Regions from separate parts of the Pseudomonas sp. LF020 genome, predicted to be linked through region 1. Evidence: predicted binding sites of a transcription regulator. Region 1 holds the regulator's gene; each other region holds the start of a gene.
The links. Region 1 encodes sigma-54, which starts transcription at its own class of promoters, with help from an activator protein. Its sites were predicted from a motif close to ANTGGCATNNANNTTGCTNT; they were not measured.
Positions count from the first base shown of each region.

Region 2: the regulator sigma-54 is predicted to act here: its motif matches at 1,448-1,467, upstream of ACU680_RS21760 (pilin).
Region 3: the regulator sigma-54 is predicted to act here: its motif matches at 1,649-1,668, upstream of glnA (glutamate--ammonia ligase).
Region 4: the regulator sigma-54 is predicted to act here: its motif matches at 2,165-2,184, upstream of glnK (P-II family nitrogen regulator).

Region 1 covers NZ_JBRFIX010000003.1:437,015-441,227, reverse strand. Annotated here, with positions in the region: gene rapZ (RNase adapter RapZ) at 12-869, opposite strand; gene ptsN (PTS IIA-like nitrogen regulatory protein PtsN) at 872-1,336, opposite strand; gene hpf (ribosome hibernation-promoting factor, HPF/YfiA family) at 1,348-1,656, opposite strand; gene ACU680_RS09750 (RNA polymerase factor sigma-54) at 1,730-3,223, opposite strand; gene lptB (LPS export ABC transporter ATP-binding protein) at 3,411-4,136, opposite strand; gene lptA (lipopolysaccharide transport periplasmic protein LptA) at 4,136-4,213, opposite strand, start outside.
Region 2 covers NZ_JBRFIX010000009.1:260,948-265,160, forward strand. Annotated here, with positions in the region: gene pilB (type IV-A pilus assembly ATPase PilB) at 1-1,287, opposite strand, end outside; gene ACU680_RS21760 (pilin) at 1,514-1,951, shown strand; gene ACU680_RS21765 (BON domain-containing protein) at 2,248-2,604, shown strand; gene ACU680_RS21770 (DUF2845 domain-containing protein) at 2,867-3,163, opposite strand; gene ACU680_RS21775 (DUF748 domain-containing protein) at 3,163-4,213, opposite strand, start outside.
Region 3 covers NZ_JBRFIX010000004.1:261,774-265,986, forward strand. Annotated here, with positions in the region: gene glnA (glutamate--ammonia ligase) at 148-1,554, opposite strand; gene thiI (tRNA uracil 4-sulfurtransferase ThiI) at 1,883-3,337, shown strand; gene typA (translational GTPase TypA) at 3,477-4,213, shown strand, end outside.
Region 4 covers NZ_JBRFIX010000010.1:26,317-30,529, reverse strand. Annotated here, with positions in the region: gene ACU680_RS22165 (YifB family Mg chelatase-like AAA ATPase) at 1-949, opposite strand, end outside; gene ACU680_RS22160 (accessory factor UbiK family protein) at 1,712-1,972, opposite strand; gene glnK (P-II family nitrogen regulator) at 2,386-2,724, shown strand; gene ACU680_RS22150 (ammonium transporter) at 2,762-4,099, shown strand.

The DNA of each region.
Region 1 (4,213 bases):
GTGTGAATCCTTTAAGTGAGGTCGCGGTGGCGAACCTGGACGTTCTTCAGGGTTTTCTGCAGGGCCTGACCCAGGCGTTCGGTCAGGTAAACGGAGCGGTGATGTCCGCCAGTGCAGCCAATGGCAATGGTGACATAGGCGCGATTGCTCGCCGCAAAGCGCGGCAACCATTTATTCAGGTAGCCGTAGATGTCCTGGAACATCTCTTCGACCTCCGGCTGCGTCGCCAGATACTCGGCGACCGGTGCGTCGAGTCCGGATTGTGCGCGCAATTCAGGCTTCCAGTACGGATTGGGCAGGCAGCGCACGTCGAACACCAGATCCGCGTCCACCGGCATGCCGCGCTTGAAACCGAACGATTCAACCAGAAATGCCGTCCCCGGCTCCGGCTGGTTCAGCAGGCGCAGTTTGATGGTATCGCGCAACTGGTACAGATTCAGATTGGTGGTGTTGACCTTGAGATCGGCCAGGTCGGCAATCGGGCCGAGCAGGGCGGTTTCATCTTCGATCGCTTCGGCCAGTGAGCGGTTGGCGGTGCTCAGCGGGTGGCGACGGCGGGTTTCCGAGAAGCGTTTGAGCAAGGTTTCTTCGTCGGCATCCAGATACAGCACATCACACTGGATGTGTCGGGCGCGGACTTCTTCGAGCAACTCGGGGAAGCGTGACAAATGACTCGGCAGGTTTCGCGCATCGATCGACACAGCCACCAACGGCTGAGCCAGCTCGGTATGAATCAGGGCGCGTTCGGCGAGTTCCGGCAGCAGACCGGCCGGCAGGTTGTCGATGCAGTAGTAGCCGTTGTCCTCAAGAACATTCAGGGCGGTACTTTTACCCGAGCCGGAGCGGCCGCTGACGATGATCAAACGCATGATTAGTGACCGTTCTGCTCGCTCAGGACGACCTGATACAAGGCTTCATTGCTCGGTGCGCTACGCAGTTTTTCGCGCACTTCCTTGCGGTCGAGCATGCTGGCGATCTGGCGCAGTAATTCCAGATGAGCATCGGTGGCCGCTTCCGGGACCAGCAAGACAAACAGCAGGTCAACCGGTGCGCCGTCGATTGCATCGAAATCGATGGGCGCTTCAAGGTGCATCAACGCGCTGATAGGCGCTTCGCAGCCTTTGAGACGACAGTGGGGGATGGCGATGCCGTTGCCGAAACCGGTGGAACCGAGTTTCTCACGGGCGATCAGCGCTTCGAAGACATCTTGCATCTCCAGATCCGGCACTTCGCGGGCGATCAGGTTGGCAATCTGTTCGAGGGCTTTCTTTTTACTGCCGCCCGGCACGTTCACCAGGGAACGGCCGGGGGTCAGGATACTTTCAAGTCGGATCATGGGGGTGGGGGTTATCGACCGGTAGCGCCCTGAAGCAGGCTCTGGGTCTTTTCCTTATGCTTTTTGAGTTGTTTATCAAGCTTGTCGGTCAGCGCGTCGATCGCTGCGTACATGTCGGTATGTTCCGCGTTTGCGACGACCTCATTGCCGGGAATATGCAGCGTGGCTTCGATTTTCTGCTTCAGCTTTTCGACGCACATCGTGACTTGCACGTTGGTGATCTTGTCGAAATGTCCCTCAAGCCTCTTGAGCTTCTGCTCAACGTATTCACGGAGAGGTTGGGTAACTTCCAGTTGGTGTCCACTGATGTTGACTTGCATACAGCTTCTCCTTCGTTGCCAGTGCATAAAGCGGCAGGCCGAACAGCCTGCCACTGGAACGCTGTAACGTGGCTTACATCAACCGCTTGCGTTCGCTCGAAGGCGCGATCCCTAGGGATTCACGGTACTTGGCGACGGTGCGGCGAGCCACCTGAATGCCTTGTGCCTCCAGTAAACCAGCGATCTTGCTGTCACTCAACGGCTTTTTCTGATTTTCCGCTGCAACCAGTTTTTTGATGATCGCGCGGATCGCCGTGGACGAGCATTCACCGCCTTCGGAGGTGCTTACATGGCTGGAGAAAAAGTATTTCAGTTCATAAATGCCCCGTGGGGTATGCATGAATTTCTGTGTGGTGACCCGGGAAATCGTCGATTCGTGCATGCCTACCGCTTCGGCGATGTCGTGCAGGACCAACGGCTTCATGGCTTCGTCGCCGTACTCCAGGAAACCGCGCTGATGCTCGACGATCTGGGTGGCCACTTTCATCAGGGTTTCGTTGCGGCTCTGCAGGCTCTTGATGAACCAGCGTGCTTCTTGCAACTGGTTGCGCATGAAGGTGTTGTCGGCGCTGGTGTCGGCGCGACGGACGAAACCGGCGTACTGCGCGTTGACCCGCAAACGGGGCACCGACTCCTGATTCAATTCGACCAGCCAGCGCTCGTTGTCCTTGCGCACAATGACGTCGGGCACCACGTACTCGGCTTCGGTCGATTCGATCTGTGAGCCCGGGCGTGGATTGAGGCTTTGCACCAGTTCGATGACCTGACGCAGCTCGTCTTCCTTGAGCTTCATGCGCCGCATCAACTGGCTGTAGTCACGACTGCCGAGCAGATCGATGTAATCGCTGACCAGACGTTTGGCTTCGTTGAGCCACGGGGTCTTGGCCGGGAGCTGACGCAGTTGCAGCAACAGGCATTCGCCGAGGTTGCGCGCGCCGATGCCGGCGGGTTCGAACTGTTGAATGCGGTGCAGAACGGCCTCGATCTCGTCCAGCTCGATGTCGAGCTCCGGATCAAAGGCGTCGAGGATTTCTTCGAGGGTTTCGTCGAGGTAGCCCTGATTGTTGATGCAATCGATCAGGGTCACGGCGATCAGGCGGTCGGTGTCGGACATCGGCGCCAGGTTCAATTGCCACAGCAAATGGCTTTGCAGGCTTTCGCCGGCGGAGGTGCGGGTGGTGAAGTCCCACTCGTCGTCATCGCTGCTGGGCAGACTGCTGGCGCTGGTCTGGTAGACGTCTTCCCAGGCGGTATCAACGGGCAGTTCGTTAGGAATGCGCTCGTTCCATTCGCCATCTTCCAGGTTGTCCACCGTCGGGGCGGTTTCCTGATAGGAGGGTTCCTGAATGTCGGTGTTGGTTTTTTGTTCGACGTTGTCGGCCAAAGGATCGGTATTGTCGAAGTCGTCGCCTTCTTCCTGGCGTTCGAGCATCGGATTGGATTCCAGGGCCTCCTGGATTTCCTGTTGCAGGTCCAGGGTCGACAATTGGAGCAGGCGGATGGCCTGTTGCAGCTGCGGTGTCATCGTCAGCTGCTGGCCCATTCTCAAGACTAGCGATGGTTTCATGGCAGGGGCTTAACACCTTATTCGCCGGCGCGCATGCGCCATCCACTACAGGGCGCCGGAGCGCCAAACTTAAGCAAATTATATGCCTGAAACTGTCGTGTTTGCCTAGAGCGCTGTAACAATTAAAGCGTATTAAATCCTGCTTGAATCGATACAGCGCCCGGGCGGCTCACCGGGCACTATTCGCTTAGAGGCGGAACTCGTGGCCCAGGTACACTTCCTTCACCAGATCGTTGGCAAGGATGGTCGCCGCATCGCCTTCGGCGATCAGTTGACCGTCGTTGACGATGTAGGCGGTTTCGCAGATATCCAGGGTCTCACGCACGTTGTGGTCGGTGATCAGTACACCGATGCCCTTGGCCTTGAGGTGGTGGATGATCTGCTTGATGTCGCCAACCGAAATCGGGTCGACACCGGCGAACGGTTCGTCGAGCAGGATGAATTTCGGTGCGGTCGCCAGGGCGCGGGCGATTTCCACCCGGCGGCGTTCACCACCGGACAGGCTCATGCCGAGGTTGTCGCGGATGTGGCTGATGTGGAACTCCTGCAGCAGGCTTTCCAGTTCCTTGCGACGACCGGCCTTGTCGAGTTCCGTGCGGGTTTCGAGGATGGCCATGATGTTATCGGCCACCGACAGTTTGCGGAAGATCGATGCTTCTTGCGGCAGATAGCCGATACCGGCCTTGGCACGACCGTGCATCGGCTGATGGCTGACGTCCAGATCATCGATCAGCACGCGACCCTGATCGGCCTGCACCAGGCCGACGATCATGTAGAAGCAGGTGGTCTTGCCGGCGCCGTTCGGGCCGAGCAGGCCAACGATCTGGCCACTGTCGATCGACAGGCTGACGTCGCGCACAACCTGGCGGCTTTTATAGGCCTTGGCCAGGTGTTGGGCTTTCAGAGTTGCCATTACTGGGTCTTCTCGTCGGTTTTCTTCTTCGGCTGGATCACCATGTCGATGCGCGGACGCGCTTCGGTGACTTTGCT
Region 2 (4,213 bases), on a different contig from region 1:
CAGGGTTTCGGCGGCGCTGTTGGTGTGCAGCGTGGACAGCACCAGGTGGCCGGTCTGTGCGGCCTTGATCGCGATCTCGGCGGTTTCCAGGTCGCGGATCTCGCCGACCATGATCACGTCCGGGTCCTGCCGCAGAAACGAACGTAGGGCCTGAGCAAAATCCAGCCCCTGTTTCGGATTGACGTTGACCTGGTTGATGCCTTCCATGTTGATTTCCACCGGGTCTTCGGCGGTGGAAATGTTGATGTCGACGGTGTTGAGGATATTCAGGCCGGTGTACAGCGAAACAGTTTTCCCCGACCCCGTAGGCCCGGTTACCAGAATCATGCCCTGCGGCTGCTTGAGCGCGGCCATGTACAGTTCTTTCTGCGCCGGCTCGTAACCCAATGCATCGATGCCGATCTGTGCGCTGGACGGGTCGAGAATCCGGATCACCACTTTTTCGCCCCACAGGGTCGGCAAGGTGTTGACCCGGAAGTCGATGGACTTGGTCTTCGACAGGCGCATCTTGATTCGCCCGTCCTGCGGTTTGCGCCGTTCCGAGATATCCAGACTGGCCATGACTTTCAGGCGTGCGGCGATCCGTCCGGCCAACTGGATCGGCGGTTTGGCCACCTCGCGCAGGATGCCGTCGGTGCGCACCCGCACCCTGAAGTTTTTTTCGTAAGGTTCGAAGTGCAGGTCGGAAGAGCCACTCTTGATCGCGTCGAGCAGCATCTTGTGCACGAAGCGCACGACCGGCGCGTCGTCGGCGTCGAGGCCGCCAATGGCGTCCTGGCGGCTGTCGTCGACGGACTCGACATCCACGCCGTCGAGATCGACGTCGGCCATGTCTTCGAGACCACTGGCGTGAGTGTCGAAGAATTTCTCGATGGCCTCGGTGAGCTTGTCGTCCTCCACCAGAATGGCTTCGGTGCTCAGCCCGGTGCTGAACTGAATGTCATTGATCGCCTGATGATTGCTCGGATCGGAAATACCCACGAACAGTTTGTTGCCACGCCGCCACAAGGGCAGGGCGTGGTGCTGGCGCACCAGTTTTTCACTGACCAGGCCTTTGGGCTGGGTTTCCTTGTCGAGGCAATTGAGGTCCATGAAGGCCATGCCGAAATGCTCGGAAGCGATCTCGGCCACCTGTGAGCTCTTCACCAGTTTGTTCTGCACCAGGTAGCTGACCAGCGACAGCCGATTGCGCTGCGCCTGTTGCCAGGCCTGCTGGGCGCTTTTTTCCGTAAGCAGTTCGGCTTGTACCAATTGCTTGGCCAGACCGCTCAGAGCGATGTCATTCATGGGGATTCCGGATGCTGACAGTTCATGACTTATAGCCTAGTCAAGTGACAGCGCCAAACACGCCCGGTACAGGTGACAAAAAGTGTCAGATAGTGCGGTTGCAGGTTGTAGGAACTGACATCGCACACGCTTTGCGCCCAATGGACGGGGCCTGGAAGGCATTGGCATGGCCTATGCTGCGTCCCTTTCAGATCATGAGATTTCGACTCATGCATGGAGCGTGTCTATGAAAAAACAACAAGGTTTCACTCTGATCGAGCTGCTGATCGTCGTCGCGATCATCGGCATCCTGGCAACCATCGCCTTGCCGCAGTATTCGAAGTATCAGGCGCGGTCAAAAGTGACCGCGGGGCTGGCGGAGATCAGTGCGATGAAGGTGCCGTTCGAGGACACCATCAATCAAGGTACCGCTCCGGATATAAACGCTGTGAATGGCGGTACAGCCACCACCTCCAACTGTACGGTCTCGGTTACAGGCACAGCGGCGACGGGGGCGGGCAGCATCAGCTGTACGCTGCTCAACGCTCCGGGTCCGGTACTGGGCAAAACCATCACGCTCACTCGTTCGGGCGCTGCTACGGGTAATACCTCTGGCGTGTGGACCTGTGCCACTACTGTTAACGCGGATTATTCGCCAAAAGGCTGTACCGCCAGCGGTACTTGATCGCTAGCGCGTGATGTACGAATGCCCTGCCACGCAGGGCATTTTTCTTTATTCGGTGAAAATAAAAGTCTCAATAATTTCAGCGCCTTAGGAACTTTCCAAAAAACCGCAACTTGCAAGTGAATATTCCCCGAATCATGCATTTTGCATGAATCCGGAATTTTCCATTATCTGTAAGATGTTGATTTATATAGCTTTTGTATCTTTTAAAAAGTTGGCACAACGTTCGCAACTACCTCGGTAACCCTGCTGACAAGTAATCCAGCAGACTTTCCAGAAAAACAGGAGTTACTCGTATGAAGAAGTTCGCTATCACTGCCGCTGCTGCTACCGCGCTGACCCTGACCATGGCTTCCGGTGCCTTTGCACAAACCACCCAGGCTACTCAGGCTCCAATGACTCTGGCTGCTGGTGAAATGACCAAGGCTAAAGAAGCTACTTCCGATACCTGGATCACTACCAAAGTCAAAAGCGACCTGGTAACCGAAAAAGGCATTCCTGGTACCGACATCAAAGTCGAAACCAACAAAGGTGTGGTTTCCCTGTCTTCTGACGTCGCTGTCACCGAAGCTCAGAAAACCACCGCGGTGAACATCACCAAGAAAATCAAAGGCGTCAAAGCGGTTTCCGCTGACGGCCTGAAAGCCGAGTAAGGCATGACTTCTCGCCTGGACCGGGAGAAGACGCGACAGACGGGCCGAGCAATACGTCTGCCGCAACTTTAGAGTTCATGCGAACGGTCACACGGATGTGACCATTACAGGCCCCGACACAAGTGCCGGGGCTTGTTCTATTTCAGGGGCACCACAAAACAATTGTAGGAGTGAGCCTGCTCGCGATAGCGGTGTGTCAGATGGAGAAATCTGCTGACTGACACACCGCTATCGCGAGCAGGCTCACTCCTACAGGGGGGAATTAATTACCGCGCTTGCTGTTGATCTGCCGCAGGCGATTGCCTTCAAAGCGCAGGTACTGATACATGCCGTTACTCGGGCCGTAGGTCCATTCCTCGACCTGAAACTCTTCGCGGCGGTTGGCGCTGCGCTTGTAGCCGAGGGCATCGCGGTTGACCGGTTCGCCACACTTCTGCAGCACTTCACTGGCGCGGTCGCCGAGACTGACCAACTGGCTGCCACAACGCAGCGTGTCAGAGGCCTGAGCCGGGCTGGCGGCGAGCAGCAGTGTCAGCGCAACCAGCCACTTGTGGTTCATCATTCGGCGTCCAGGTGCATTTGCGTCACGACCCGGCCATCGCTTTCGGCCTCGCCAAGGTTGGCGTCGATGAAGTACACCCGGTCATCCGCCAACTGGCCTTTGTCGACCAGATAGTCCTTGATGCTGCTGGCGCGTTCCTGACCCAACTGCCGCAGCAGCACATCGCTGGAACTCCAGAACTTGATCACACCATCACGCATTTTTGCCGTGCGTTCTTCCTTGCCCAGATCTTTCCATTCGGCCGGTGGCTGAGTTTTCAGACGGGTACGGTAGATGCCTTCAAGCAGCGGGCCTTTCTCGCTCTCCGGCACTTGCAGCAGGGACGCTTGCGCCGGCACCTTGTCGCCCCGACGCTGGAGCATCTTGTAGTAGTTGTACTGGTATTCGCGCTCCAGACGCTGTTCGGCGATCAACGGACCGTCGCTGCTCTGTGCGGCAGTTCCTTCGATTTCCAGACGCAGGGCTGGACGTTCCTTGAGGGCCTTGGACAGTTTGTCCAGCGCCGACTCGGCGTCCTTGCTCAGGTCACTGGAGCCCGCAGCAAAGGACACGGTACCGAGGTCCTCGGAGCCGCCACCGTTGATCAGCCCGCCAATCATCTTGAACGGTGCGGCGGCGGCCTTGACGATCAGGTTGCGCAGGGTCTGCCAGACAATCGGCATCACGCTGAACTGCGGGTTGTTGAGGTCGCCGGTCACCGGCAGCTCGATGGAGATCTTGCCATCGACGTCCTTGAGCAGGGCAATCGCCAGTTTCAACGGCAAGCTCACGGCATCCGGGCTGTCGACTTTCTCACCGAGTTGCAGTTGCTCGACCACCACTTTGTTTTCAGCCTTCAACTGGCCCTTGGTGATCAGGTAATGCAGGTCGAGGTTGAGCCGGCCCTTGCGGATGCGGTAACCGGCGAACTTGCCGGAATACGGCGTCAGTGTGGTTAGTTCGACGCGTTTGAAACTGGTGGCGATGTCGAGGCTGGCCATCGGGTCGAACGGGTTGACCGCGCCTTTGATGGTCACCGGTGCATAACGGTCGACCTTGCCCTTGATG
Region 3 (4,213 bases), on a different contig from region 1:
GCTACGGGCGGTTCACCAAGATTGATGCCGGACGATGCGCAAGTTGTTCGCGAATTTGTGGATTGAGGCTGTCGGAATTTTCCTCAAAAAAAAGGCCTCCCGAAGGAGGCCTCTTTTTGTCACGCCGCGTAGCGCGGCGCTACCGGATCAGCAGCTGTAGTACAGCTCATATTCCAGTGGGTGTACGAAGGTGCGGACCTTGATTTCTTCTTCGGATTTCAGCGCGATGTAAGCGTCGATGAAGTCGTCGGAGAACACGCCGCCCTTGGTCAGGAACGCACGGCCCTTGTCCAGCTCTTCCAGGGCTTCTTTCAGGCTGCCGCAAACTTGCGGGATCTCTTTCGCCTCTTCAGGCGGCAGGTCGTACAGGTTTTTGTCAGCGGCATCGCCTGGGTGGATCTTGTTCTGGATACCGTCCAGGCCGGCCATCAGCAGTGCTGCGAAAGCCAGGTACGGGTTGGCAGCCGGATCCGGGAAACGTGCTTCGATACGACGGCCGCGCGGGCTGTTGACGTAAGGAATACGGATCGAGGCGGAACGGTTGCGCGCCGAGTAGGCCAGCATTACTGGCGCTTCGAAACCTGGCACCAGACGCTTGTAGGAGTTGGTGGCCGGGTTGGTGAAGCCGTTCAGGGCCTTGCCGTGCTTGATGATACCGCCGATGAAGTACAGGGCGGTTTCGGACAGGCCGGCATAGCCTTCGCCAGCGAAGGTGTTCTTGCCGTCTTTGGCGATGGACATGTGTACGTGCATGCCCGAGCCGTTGTCGCCGTACAGTGGCTTCGGCATGAAGGTCGCGGTGCGGCCATAAGCGTCGGCAACGTTGTGGACAACGTATTTCAGCGTCTGAACTTCGTCAGCTTTTTTCACCAGGGTGTTGAACTTGACACCGATTTCGTTCTGACCGGCGGTCGCCACTTCGTGGTGGTGAACTTCAACGGTCTGGCCCATCTCTTCCAGTGCGTTGCACATGGCAGTACGGATTTCGTGGTCGTGGTCGAACGGCGGAACCGGGAAGTAGCCGCCTTTGATACCAGGACGGTGGCCTTTGTTGCCGCCTTCGATGTCCTGGTCGGACATCCACGAGCCTTGTTCGGAGTAGATCTTGAACATCGAGCCGGAGATGTCGGATTTGAACTTCACTTCGTCGAAGATGAAGAATTCTGGTTCTGGACCGGCGAAGACGGTGTCACCGATACCGGTGGTCTTCAGGTATTCCTCGGCACGGTGAGCGATGGCGCGCGGGTCGCGATCGTAACCTTGCATGGTCGACGGTTCGATGATGTCGCAAACCAGGATCAGGGTTGCGTCTTCGGTGAACGGGTCGAGGACGGCAGTGTCGTCGTCCGGCAGCAGGATCATGTCGGAGGCTTCGATGCCTTTCCAGCCAGCGATGGAGGAACCGTCGAACATCTTGCCGACTTCGAAGAAGTCGTCTTCCAGCGCATCGCGAGCCGGCATGGTCACGTGGTGCTGAGTGCCTTTGGTGTCCGTGAAGCGCAGATCAATCCACTTGACGTCATGATCTTTGATGAGTTGAACCGACTTCGACATAGTGTCCTCCGGGTGGCTTAGGGCTTGGTAGTGGATGCCCTTAATAGGGGTGATGCCGGCGCAGATACTCTGCCAAGGCAACCTGCCTCACAAGGGAGCAAATTGCATGCCAGTGCCCCAGCATGGGTTTTTTGCCCCAAATTCACGCTTGCAGCACTGCAAAGCGTCATAAAGGCGAAAATCTCGCCCCTTAATGTAGCGCCTCAAATCAAAAATGACCCGTTTTGGTGCAAGGAAAACCTTCTGCATATTAACTGGTTAAACCTTGAGCAATTTCCGCTATAATCCGCGCCCCCCTTTTTCGGCTGGCCCTGCGCGCGCTGTTTTCATGAAACTAATCGTAAAAGTCTTCCCCGAGATCACCATCAAAAGCCGCCCTGTCCGGATGCGTTTCATCCGCCAGCTGGCCAAGAACATCCGCGCCGTGCTCCGCGATCTGGACCCGGCCGTGGTGGTGAACGGTGTGTGGGACAATCTCGAGCTGGAAACCCGCGTTACCGACCCCAAAGCCTTGAAAGAGATGGGCGAGCGCCTGGTCTGCACCCCCGGTGTCGCGCACTTTCTGCAGATCGACGAGTACCCGCTGGGCGACTTCGACGACATCACCGAGAAGTGCAAGCAGCACTACGGTAATGAGCTGGCCGGGAAGATTTTCTCGGTGCGCTGCAAGCGTGCCGGCAAGCATCCGTTCAGCTCGATGGACGTCGAAAAATACGTCGGCAGCAAGCTGCGTCGTGAGTGCGGTGCTGCCGGAATCGACCTCAAAGACCCGCAAATCGAAGTTCGCATCGAAGTTCGCGACCAACGGTTGTTTGTGATCCACAGCCAGCACAACGGCATCGGCGGCTACCCGCTCGGCGCCCTGGAGCAGACGCTGGTATTGATGTCCGGCGGCTTTGACTCGACGGTTGCCGCATACCAGATCATGCGTCGCGGCCTGATGGCACATTTCTGCTTCTTCAATCTGGGTGGGCGTGCCCACGAATTGGGCGTGATGGAAGTCGCGCATTTCATCTGGAAGAAGTACGGCAGCTCGCAACGCGTGCTATTTGTCAGTGTTCCGTTCGAAGAGGTTTTGGGCGAAATTCTCGGCAAAGTCGATAACAGTCATATGGGCGTCGTATTGAAGCGTATGATGTTGCGCGCATCCTCGGCCATCGCCGACCGCCTGCACATCGACGCGCTGGTCACCGGCGAAGCGATCTCCCAGGTATCGAGCCAGACGCTGCCGAACCTGTCGGTGATCGACTGCGTGACCGACAAACTGGTCCTGCGCCCACTGATCGTGGCACACAAGCAGGACATCATCGACACGGCCAACGAGATCGGCACCGCCGATTTCGCCCGGCACATGCCGGAATACTGCGGGGTCATCTCGGTCAATCCGAAGACCGCCGCCAAGCGCCACCGTGTTGAGCACGAAGAGAAAGAATTCGACATGGCAGTCCTCGAGCGTGCGCTCGAAAATGCCAAACTGGTGCCGATCGATCGGGTGATCGACGAATTGGGCCAGGACTTGCAGATCGAAGAAGTCGGCGAAGCGCTGGCCGGTCAGATCGTCATCGACATCCGTCACCCGGATGCGGCCGAGGATGACCCGCTGGAACTCGCCGGCATAGAAGTACAGACGATGCCGTTCTACGCAGTGAACGCTCGTTTCAAGGAGCTGGATCCGACTCGCCAGTACCTGCTGTATTGCGACAAAGGCGTGATGAGTCGCCTGCATGCTCACCATTTGCTCAGTGAGGGGCATGCCAATGTGCGCGTTTATCGACCGAGCTAAGTGCCCGGGGCTGTTTGCCTGTGGCCTGCGTCACCGGCCCCCCGACACCGCCGTCAAGCTGTAACGGCCATGCCGGACACTACTGTTAATCGCTGCCAAGACTTGTCAGCAAACCGAATCCTCTGATCGAGATACACAAGTGATCGAAAATCTACGTAACATCGCCATCATTGCCCACGTTGACCATGGTAAGACCACCCTGGTAGACAAACTCCTGCGTCAATCCGGCACCCTGGAGCGCAACGAGCTCAACGACGAGCGCGTGATGGACTCCAACGACCAGGAAAAAGAGCGCGGTATTACCATTCTGGCGAAAAACACCGCCATCAACTGGAACGGCTACCACATCAACATCGTGGACACCCCGGGCCACGCCGACTTCGGCGGCGAAGTAGAACGCGTAATGTCGATGGTTGACTCCGTTCTGCTGCTGGTTGACGCTCAAGACGGCCCTATGCCGCAAACCCGTTTCGTGACCAAGAAGGCGTTCGAAGCCGGCCTGCGTCCAATCGTGGTGATCAACAAGGTTGACCGTCCAGGCGCGCGTCCGGACTGGGTTCTGGACCAGATCTTCGACCTGTTCGACAACCTCGGTGCTACCGAAGAACAACTGGACTTCCAGGTTGTTTACGCTTCGGCTCTGAACGGCATCGCCGGTCTGGATCACACCGCCATGGGCGAAGACATGACTGCGCTGTACCAGGCAGTTGTCGACCACGTTCCGCCTCCGGCCGTTGACCGTGACGGTCCGTTCCAGATGCAGATCTCCGCTCTGGACTACAACAGCTTCCTGGGTGTTATCGGTGTTGGCCGTATCGCTCGTGGTCGCGTTAAGCCGAACACCCCGGTTGTCGCGATCAGCGCCGACGGCAAGCG
Region 4 (4,213 bases), on a different contig from region 1:
GCTCGCGCAGTACCTCCAACACCTTGCGATCAAATTCCGGAAGCTCGTCGAGAAACAGCACACCGTGGTGGGCGAGGGTGATCTCGCCGGGTTGCGGTTTCGAGCTGCCACCGACCAGCGCCGGTCCCGATGCAGAATGGTGCGGTTGACGGAATGGTCGCTGCGGCCAATGGGTCAGTGGCACGCCGCTGGCGACCGATTGAATCGCCGCCACTTCCAGCGCCTCGCATTCGGAGAGTGGCGGCAGCAGGCCCGGCAAACGACTCGCCAACAAGGTCTTGCCCGTTCCCGGCGGCCCACTGAACAACAGGTTATGCGCGCCCGCCGCCGCAATCAGCAGCGCCCGTTTCGCGGCCATCTGCCCTTGTACTTCGTTGAGGTCGGGATAAGGTTTCGCCGCATGGATCAGCCCGTCCGAGACATAAGGCTCGACCGGCGTATGCCCGTTGAAATGCGCCACCGCCTCGAGCAGATGATCCACCGCAAATACTTTTAACCCCGACGCCAGGCAAGCCTCCTCGGCATTCGCCCGCGGCACCACCAGTGCCCGCCCGGCCTTGCGCGCCGCCAGTGCCGCCGGCAACACCCCGCGTACCGGACGCACAGCGCCGGACAACGCCAATTCACCAAGGCATTCCACCTCATCCAGCGTCAGACACGGCACCTGCACACTCGCCGACAGAATCCCCAAGGCAATCGCCAGATCAAACCGCCCGCCGTCCTTGGGCAAGTCCGCCGGCGCCAGATTCAAGGTGATCCGCCGCGCCGGAAACTGCAGCCCGGAATTGATGATCGCGCTGCGCACCCGGTCCTTGCTCTCCTTCACCGCCGCCTCGGGCAGCCCGACCATGGTCAGCGACGGCAGACCGTTGGCCAGATGAACTTCGACAGTGACAGCGGGAGCATCCACGCCAATCTGGGCGCGACTGTGGACGATGGAGAGGGACATGGTCGTTCCTTGAGCTGAATCGGGGGGCCGCTTCCTGCGGGTTTTTGAAGGGTAGTTGGGGAAGGACGATCAGGCGGGAGCGAACTTTCACTGAATGTTGCGGGAAAGTAATCAACCAATTTCGAGGCGAAAAAAAACCGCCTTGAGTAGACGGTTTTCAGTTTGCAGGCTTCGGTGAGGCCAAGGCCTGCGTATCCTTTGCGGACACACTCACGTGGGGTCAGGTTATGCATGTTTGCTCATTGGCGCAAGTATCAGATGGGCGTGAAAGAGGGCAACGGTCCTGTTGCTAGCGCCTCCTAACGACTTGATACAAGTTGTTTAAATCGCTTTCTAAGGGCGGTCATAAAATCCGCAATGACGATGCCCACTCATGAAGTATTCGCGAAGTGTGGCCGGGAGCGTAAAGACTTCATGTTCCTCGACACGGTGTGAGACCCGTGCCGGTGCTGTATTCGGGGAACCCACACCCGGCCGCCTTAGCGGACATACTCACGTGTAGTCCCGAAGGTGTTCGTACGCCGGAAAGTGCATCGGAGGTTTGGCCCCACGCAAGGAGGGCCAAAGTATGTCTAAGTTTCTTAAACATATGTGGCGCCTCGTCAGAATCGCGTTATGGGCTTTTCGCCTGTACGAGTTTCTGCGAGACCGTTGGAATAATTCGTTGTAGAGGATTGGTCTGACGGAAACCGCTCCTGCCTCGGCAGGAGCGGTTTGATTTCTTTCGCAAATTTCAAGGCATTTGGCTCAGGGTCTGCAGACTTACTCGGCCGGCGGCGTCAGCTTGGCTTCCAGCTCTGCGACTTTCGCCTCAAGGCTTTCGAGGCGAGCGCGGGTGCGGGCCAACACAACCATCTGACTGTCAAATTCTTCGCGGCTGACCAGGTCGAGTTTGCTGAACGCACTCTGCAGCAGCATCTTGAACTGGCTTTCGATTTCGGCTTTGGGCAGCGGGGTGTCGCCGCTGAACAGGCGGGAGGCGGTGCCGCTCAGGGCGTCGAGGAAGTCTTTGGGCGCGAGCATGGAATGTGTCCTGTAAACAGTGGCGGGCAGTGTATCACGCAGTGTCTATAGTCATTGACGCAGGCACGGATGCACGCTTTTCGCGCAGGCGGACGGACGGCAACGCACCGTTGTTGTGCGTAACCGTCGGGGCTTTTTTGCGCGGGCGCCTGCGGCAGCGGCCAAGAGATTGAAATCAGAGGAATTTGGCGAGATGGCAAGCTTTCTGCTTAGTCGGTAGTGACCCATGCACTGATGCAGTCGCTGTGACGAATGCAGTGCGGCAGGCGGGACGGGGAGTTTCGTCGGCAGCGGTTAGCTGGCGTCAGTCGGGCAGGTAGGGCCGACGATGCGTTACAAAGCCAGGCACTGCGCTTAGACTTGAGTCGGGTTTGTTTTCCTGGGGCAAGTCCACCAATTCGGGAGAGAGTTTCATGAAGCTAGTCACTGCCATCATCAAGCCGTTCAAGTTGGACGACGTGCGCGAGTCGCTGTCCGAAATCGGCGTGCAGGGCATTACCGTTACTGAAGTCAAAGGCTTCGGCCGGCAGAAGGGTCACACCGAGCTGTATCGCGGCGCGGAGTATGTGGTCGATTTTCTGCCCAAGGTGAAAATCGACGTTGCCATCGACGACAAGGATCTGGATCGGGTTATCGAGGCGATAACCAAGGCTGCCAACACCGGCAAGATCGGTGACGGCAAGATCTTCGTGGTCAATCTGGAACAGGCGATCCGCATCCGTACCGGCGAAACCGATACCGACGCGATCTAAACGCCGCCACAAACCCAACGCCCCAGGAGAAAACAATATGACTCTGCGTAAATTCGCAGGGCTAGGCGCCCTGTTGTCCATCGTAATGCCCGGCCTGGCTATGGCGGCAGATCCGGTGGCGCCTCCAGTCCTCAATTCCGGCGACACCGCCTGGATGCTGACCTCCACAGCCCTCGTGCTGTTCATGACCATTCCAGGCCTGGCGCTGTTCTACGGCGGCATGGTGCGCTCGAAAAACATTCTTTCGGTGATGATGCAGTGCTTCGCCATTACCGGTCTGATCAGCGTTCTGTGGGTCATTTATGGCTACAGCATTGCGTTCGACACCACCGGCATGGAGCAGGGCGTCGTCAACTTCAACTCGTTCTTCGGCGGCATGGGCAAGGCGTTCCTCGCCGGGGTCACGCCTTCAAGCCTGACCGGTCCCGCGGCGCTGTTCCCGGAGGCGGTGTTCGTCACCTTCCAGATGACTTTCGCGATCATCACCCCGGCACTGATCGTCGGTGCGTTCGCCGAGCGAATGAAATTTTCCGCGATGCTGATCTTCATGGGCGTCTGGTTCACCCTCGTCTATGCGCCGATCGCACACATGGTCTGGTCCGGTAATGGCGGCCTGCTGTGGGACTGGGGCGTACTCGACTTCGCGGGCGGCACCGTGGTGCATATCAACGCCGGTATCGCCGGTCTGGTCGCGTGCTTGGTACTGGGCAAGCGCAAAGGCTTCCCGACCACCCCGATGGCGCCGCACAACCTCGGTTACACCCTGATGGGCGCGGCGATGCTGTGGGTCGGCTGGTTCGGCTTCAACGCCGGTTCCGCCGCAGCCGCCAACGGCACTGCCGGCATGGCGATGCTGGTCACTCAGATTGCAACCGCTGCAGCGGCTCTGGGCTGGATGTTCGCGGAGTGGATCACTCACGGCAAACCAAGCGCTCTGGGCATTGCTTCGGGTGTGGTTGCCGGTCTGGTGGCGATCACTCCGGCTGCGGGCACCGTTGGCCCGATGGGCGCACTGGTGATCGGTCTGGCGGCAGGCGTGGTGTGCTTCTTCTGTGCCACCACCCTGAAACGCAAACTTGGCTATGACGACTCCCTGGATGCCTTCGGCGTACACGGTATCGGCGGTATTCTCGGGGCGATCCTCACCGGTGTGTTCGCTGCACCGTCGCTGGGTGGCTTCGGCACAGTCACCGACATCGCCGCTCAAGTATGGATTCAGTGCAAAGGTGTCGGCTTCACGGTGATCTACACCGCAATCGTCACCTTCATCATCCTCAAGGTCCTGGACGCCGTGATGGGTCTGCGTGTGGCCGAGGAAGAAGAGGCTGTGGGTCTGGACCTGGCACAACACAACGAACGCGGCTACAACCTGTAAGTACGCGCATCGAAAAAACTTGCCCGGCTTGCCGGGCATTTTTTTGTCTGGAATTTGTCATTCAGGTGGTGGCTGAAAGGATTTTTCGTACGGCTTTGGTCGTGTTTACGACAA